One region of the Limosilactobacillus panis genome, then DNA from elsewhere that is predicted to be linked to it. Evidence: predicted binding sites of a transcription regulator. Region 1 holds the regulator's gene; the other holds the start of a gene.
The links. Region 1 encodes Rex, which represses fermentation and respiration genes when NADH is low (regulators of the CRP and FNR family bind a similar motif). Its sites were predicted from a motif close to TTGTGAANTANTTCACAA; they were not measured.
Positions count from the first base shown of each region.

Region 2: the regulator Rex is predicted to act here: its motif matches at 1,831-1,848, upstream of adhP (alcohol dehydrogenase AdhP).

Region 1 covers NZ_CP081855.1:579,464-582,887, forward strand. Annotated here, with positions in the region: gene KZE55_RS02660 (ABC-F family ATP-binding cassette domain-containing protein) at 1-1,102, opposite strand, end outside; gene KZE55_RS02665 (redox-sensing transcriptional repressor Rex) at 1,334-1,975, shown strand; gene groES (co-chaperone GroES) at 2,342-2,626, shown strand; gene groL (chaperonin GroEL) at 2,687-3,424, shown strand, end outside.
Region 2 covers NZ_CP081855.1:1,615,790-1,619,213, reverse strand. Annotated here, with positions in the region: partial or broken gene KZE55_RS07840 (glycerate kinase family protein) at 1-570, shown strand, start outside; partial or broken gene KZE55_RS10540 (IS30 family transposase) at 795-1,667, opposite strand; gene adhP (alcohol dehydrogenase AdhP) at 1,874-2,896, shown strand; gene KZE55_RS07825 (CtsR family transcriptional regulator) at 3,148-3,424, shown strand, end outside.

The DNA of each region.
Region 1 (3,424 bases):
ACTTACCAATCCCATTGGGGCCGATAATCCCAATTCGCTGGGGCTTGCGAACGGTGAAGGAGAGGGGACCGGCCAGAACCTGGTTTTCATAGCCAATCTTCAAGTGGTCAACGTCTAACACCTCGTTACCGCTGGCTTTGTCACTATGAAAGTGGAAGTGAATAGACTTATCATCAGTGGTTGGCCGCTCAAGCCGGTTCATCTTTTCAAGCTGTTTCCGCCGCGCCTGGGCTTGTTTAGTGGTTGAAGCACGGACGATGTTGCGGTTAACAAAGTCCTCTAGTTTGGCAATCTTTTTTTGCTGCTGGTCGTAGTGCTTCCATTCTGCCTTCAGTCGTTCCTGCTTGTGTTGGACAAACTGGGTATAGTTACCGGTGTAATGAACTAGTGTGCGGTTATCCAGGTCGTATACATCCTTAACCACGTGGTCTAAGAAGTAACGGTCGTGGGATACCACTAGCAGGGCCCCCTGGTAACTCTTTAGGTAATCTTCTAACCAGGCCAAGACGTTCATGTCCAGGTGGTTGGTCGGTTCGTCAAGAATTAGCAAATTGGGGGCCTGGAGGAGGATCTTGGCCAGTGCTAGCTTTGTTTTCTGACCACCGGAAAGGGCGTTGACGGGCGTATTGTAATACTCCTCGCCAAAGCCAAAGCCCGTCAGGATTCCCCGCATCCGGGACTCATATTCAAAGCCGCTTTCCTTCTTATAGTTGGTTTGCAGGCGGTCATAAGTAGTCATAACTTGTTGGTATTGAGAACTAGTGGTGTCGAGACTCGCCAGCTGTTCTTCTAACTGACGAATTTTCTTTTCCTGCTCATGAAGAGGGGCAAAGACGGTATCCAGTTCTGCCCAAATTGCGTTTTGGCTATCAAGTCCTTGGTCCTGGGCTAGGTAACCAATGCTTAAATTTTTGACCTTACTGATGGTCCCCTCGTCGGGAGTGGTAATTCCAGCGATCATTTTTAAGAGGGTTGTTTTTCCTGCACCATTGCGACCTACCAAGGCGGTTCGCCCGTGGTCTTGGACCTGCAGGTTAATATTATGGAACAATACATCCGCGCCAAAACGACGCATGACGTCATTTGCTTGCAAAAGAATCATTTTGAAACCTCGCTAAATCATATGATAACAGTGTTTATTTTAGCAGATTTCATTTCAATTTATTTAAAAAGGTGAAATTGTTTTGTATACCGCTTCACAAAATTAATGAAAATTGCTAGAATAATTAGGAAACGAATTTCACAAGTGTACCCAACCAGTTAAAAATCCTAAGAATCCGGTAATTGACCGGGAGAATAACCATGGTTGGAGTAAAGAAACAGGGGGACAAAGATGGCTACCAAAAAGATACCACGCGCAACAGCACGACGCTTACCAATTTATTATCGTTATTTGACGATATTACTAAACGCAAAGAAGGAACGGGTTTCCTCGACTGAATTATCGGAGGCTGTTCAGGTTGATTCCGCAACCATTCGGCGGGACTTCTCTTACTTTGGTGAACTCGGAAAGCGGGGTTACGGCTATGACGTTGCCAGTCTTTTGAAGTTCTTTAAGGTAATCTTGCACCAGGATTCCCTGGTAAGTGTTGCTCTGGTTGGAGTCGGCAGTTTAGGGAGTGCTTTGTTGAACTTCAACTTCCACCAAGATACTAACCTGCGAATCAGTGCTGCCTTTGACAACAAACCAGAGCTGGCAAACAAGATTAAGAGCGGGATTCCCGTTTACCCGGCTAGCGATATTAAAAAGCAGTTACAAGAACAGCAGATTGATATCGTTATCTTAACTGTACCAGGAGACAAGGCCCAGGACGTTACTGACCAGCTTGTCGATGCGGGGGTAAAAGGAATCTTGAACTTCTCACCTGTTCGCCTGTCCGTTCCAAAAGGTGTTCAGGTCCAAAATATTGATTTGACAAATGAATTACAAACCTTAATCTACTTCATTAAGAACTACTCTAATGACAACGACTAGGAAAATGGTGAGCTTGTATTGCCTTTTCTAGTTTGGAAGAGGGAGTGAAACAGAACTAGCTTGCTAGTTCGCTTTTCGACGCGAAACAAGTCTTTATAAAGCACAAAGAGGACTCTAGTGTTCGGATTTTCCGAACACTAGAGTCCCTTTGTGTACTGCGTTGTAGCATTTTTAACTATATAGGAGACTTATGTCACAACCCCTTTTTGTTTATGTGTGAATGTTGGCATAAATTTAAAAGTCAAAATTAGTCAAACTTTATTATTGCTTTTTAAAAGAAAGATGGTATAGTAGAAATTGCGGTTAGCACTTAACAAGTGAGAGTGCTAAAAGCAAATAATAAATTAACAAGATGGAGGGATTAACGTGTTAAAACCATTAGGAGATCGCGTTGTTCTTAAAGCTGAAACTGAAGAAGAAAAGACAGTTGGCGGAATTGTCCTTGCTTCCAACGTAAAGGAAAAGCCAACTACTGGTAAGGTTATTGCCATTGGTGAGGGTCGGACCCTCGACAATGGACAAAAGCTTGCTCCAGCTGTTAAGGAAGGCGACCGGGTATTGTTTGACAAGTATGCCGGCAATGAAGTTGAATACGACGGTGAAAAATACCTGGTTGTTCACGAAAAGGACTTAGTCGCAGTTCTCGACTAGTTGTTGAATCATAATATAATCGCTTAAATAAAATCTATTCTATTTTTGAGGTGACAATTAATGGCAAAAGATATTAAATTTGCTGAAGACGCACGGAGTGCAATGCTTGCCGGTGTTGATAAGTTAGCTGACACTGTTAAGACCACCATGGGTCCGAAGGGTCGGAACGTTGTTTTAGGTCAAAAGTATGGTAATCCAAACATCACTAATGATGGTGTTACGATTGCTAAGGACATTGAATTAGAAGATCCATTCGAAAACATGGGTGCTAAGCTGGTTGCCGAAGTTGCTTCCAAGACCAACGACATTGCTGGTGACGGTACTACTACTGCTACCGTTTTAACCCAAGCAATTGTCAATGCCGGAATGAAGAACGTTACTTCTGGTGCTAACCCAGTTGGTATTCGTCGCGGGATTGAAAAGGCTACTGCAGTTGCAGTTGATGCATTAAAGAAGATGTCACACGACGTTAAGACCAAGAGTGACATTGAACAAATCGCTTCTATTTCAGCTGCTAACCCTGAAGTTGGTAAGTTAATTGCTGACGCCATGGAAAAGGTTGGCCACGATGGTGTTATCACCATTGAAGATTCTCGTGGTGTTGACACGAGTGTTAACGTGGTTGAAGGGATGAGCTTTGACCGTGGTTACATGTCTCAATACATGGTAACTGACAATGATAAGATGGAAGCTGACTTGGATAACCCATACATCCTGATTACTGACAAGAAGATCAGCAATATTCAAGACATCTTGCCATTACTGCAAAACGTTGTTCAGCAAGGCCGGGCTCTGTTG
Region 2 (3,424 bases), 1.0 Mb from region 1:
CTATTTTCGGCCCCCAAAAAGGAGCAACTCCGGAAATGGTAAAAATTCTTGATCGAAACCTTCACCACTATGCCGAAGTGATTACCAGAAGGACCGGTCAATCAGTTGAGAAGCTCGCCGGGGCCGGAGCAGCTGGTGGACTTGGGGCAGGACTGTTAGTGTTTACCAATGCTCAGATGCAGCATGGCGTAGATTTGGTAATTGCCGCTACAAAATTAAAAGAAAAAAGCTGCTGATGCTGATTTTGTTTTTACCGGTGAAGGGGGGATTGACTTCCAGACCAAATTTGGCAAGACCCCCTATGGCGTTGCAAAGGCATGCAAGAGTGTTGCCCCCAAAGCACCGGTGATTGTCTTAGCTGGTAATATCGGTAGGGGGGGTAATAGCCTTTATACGACAGGTGCAATTGATGCGATTTTTGCAACTCCTGCTGGCGCGAAGTCATTAAAACAGGCTCTTTGTGATGCCCCTAATGATATTGCCCAAACTGCGGAAAACGTTGCGCGTTTGATTAGGGTAAGTAATTGGCATACACCAATTGAGATCTTCTTGCTTAATCTACGTCACTAAATTCGTTCAAGTTATTTCTTGCAATCTGCCAGATAAATAAAAAGTCCCTTAGTAACCTATCAATTACAGAAATTGAAAAAATTAGGTTACTAAGGGACTTTTAAGCGCTCTGTCAATTAGAGCGACCGCCTTAGAATGACTTCAGTATATCATGTTTTTAAATAACTAGAGCTATTTTCTTAGTTGATTTGTAAACCCGAATTGTCAACTCAAGTGCAACATGGCTATGAAGCTAAATATTGATGAAAACATTGTTGAGCGGTGTGGTAGTGAAGAAGCTTGCGGGGCTTGGACTGCTTGGTAGAGGTAGAGAAGGGATTGCTTAATGGGTTGGCCCTTGGGATAGAATTGACGAAGCAGTCCATTATTGTTTTCATTGCTTCCGCGTTCCCAAGGTGAGTACGGGTGAGCGAAGTAAATCTTGGCATGTCTAATTTTAGCCAATGTAGAGAATTCGGCACCATTATCAAAAGTGATCGAGTTAAACCAGTTTGGATGGTAATTAATCACCTTCTGAAGCTCTTGACGACAGGTTCCTGCTCGGTAATTGGGAATCTTAATGACAATCTCAAAGCGCGTTAAGCGTTCTGTTAGGGTCATCAGGGCTGGTTGATTCTTCCGCCGAACCCCCTTGACTAAATCCCCCCTCCCAATCAAAAGGACGTTGGCGCTGATTAATCTTTTGCGGGCGTTTTTCAATTGAAACTCCCAGCCGCTTCACTGCTTGCCGAGAGTGGGAACGATGGTGCTTTTTTAGATGCCGACTTAGCTTCTGTGGTAAATCAAGATTCTTAATGGCTAACCGTCCCTGGTCAATATAGCGGTAAACAGTTGGCGTTGACGGACAAAACTGGTCAGGAAACTTTAACTTGAACTGGCCAATAAACTCGTCCACACTCATCGCGTTAAATTGGCTGCCCAGCTGTTTGGTTAGGAGCTTAAAGAAGAAATGGCCCCGTCGTTGACCGATGACAGTGAAGCTTTCTGGCGATTGCGGCATTAGGCCAGTTCAGATCATGTAGTGCCTCAATCTGTCTACGCTGCTCACTAGTTAGTTGATGGTAGTGACGAGGAATGTTAGAATCAATCTGAGTCATGAAGATCACCTTTCTTATTTTTTGGTCAATTTAAGTTTAGGTCTTCATGGCCTTTTTGTTTAATTTATGATGTTGCACTTAGATTGTAAATCCGGCTAACTAAAATTAATAAAATTATTCAAAACGGGCTTTAAAAAATAAACTAGTTCTGATATCATAATAATTGTGAAAAGTATAACATGTCTTTGAGAAGGAGATTTTAGCTTATGAAAGCTGCTGTTATTAATGATCCAGTAGATGGGTACGTTACTGTTAAGGATGTCAAGCTTCGTGATTTGAAGCCTGGCGAAGCTTTAGTTGATATGGAATACTGTGGCCTTTGCCACACTGACCTGCACTGTGCTGCCGGTGACTTCGGTAAGAAGCCAGGCCGGATTATTGGCCACGAAGGTGTTGGCCGTGTATCAAAGGTTGCTCCTGGCGTTACTAGTTTGAAGGTTGGGGACCGGGTATCAATCGCTTGGTTCTTCAAGGGCTGTGGCCACTGTGAATACTGCCTGACCGGTCGTGAAACCCTTTGCCGTAACGTCCTGAATGCTGGTTACACAGCTGATGGTGCAATGGCACAACAATGTATCGTTCCAGCTGACTACGCTGTCAAGGTTCCAGAAGGATTAGATCCTGTTGAAGCTACCTCGCTGACTTGTGCCGGTGTTACTATGTACAAGGCACTGAAGGTTGCTGACATCAAACCTGGTCAATGGGTATCAATCGTTGGTGCTGGTGGCCTTGGTAACCTCGGTATCCAATTTGCCCACAACGTCTTTGGTGCTCACGTTATTGCCGTTGATGGTAACCCAGACAAGCTGAAGGCTGCTAAGGAAAATGGTGCTGAAATTTGCATCAACCGTCACGATAACAATGTTGATGAACAAATCCAAGAAAAGGTTGGCGGTGTCCACGCCGCAGTTGTTACTGCTGTTACTACCGCTGCTTTTGACCAAGCTATTAACTCCCTTCGTCCAGACGGCCGCTTAGTTGCGGTTGCCCTTCCACAAGGTGACATGAAGTTGAACATTGCTAAGACGGTTCTCGATGGGATTATCGTCGCTGGTTCCTTAGTTGGTACCCGTCAAGACTTGGCTGAATGTTTCCAATTCGGTGCTGAAGGTAAGGTTCACCCAATCGTTCACACCCGGAAGCTTTCTGAAATCAACGATATGATTCAAGAACTGAAGGACAACAAGGTTGTTGGTCGGAATGTTGTTGACTTCTCTCTCGAAAAGTAAGCATCACACTTAACATTGATTAATTTATGATAAGAAAGCGCATAACAACTGAGTGGATTAGACTTAGAACAATGATTGACAGGGCACGGCTCGGTTATTGTTCATATCAGGCTATGAGAGTTGTTATGCGTGACCTTCAAAAGAGACTGGCATTGCCGGTCTCTTTTTGTTTCAAGTGTTTTAAATGGGAAAAAAAGGTGACTTATGATAAAATAATGGTCAAGATTAGTCAATAAATGGAGGGCGGACAAATGGAAAATAAGAGCATTTCGGATGTGATTGAAGCATATTTAAAAGAAATTCTCGGCAACTCTGCACAGATTGAGATTCGGCGGTCAGAGATTGCTAACCATTTTGACGTGGTTCCCTCGCAGATTAACTATGTAATTAAGACTCGGTTTACTATTCAGAACGGTTACCTGGTGAAGAGTAAGCGTGGAGGTGGCGGCTATATCCGGATTGAGCGGGTTAATTTACTTGATAACGTTGACGTGTTAAACTCATTAACCCAAGCAATTGGTGACTCAA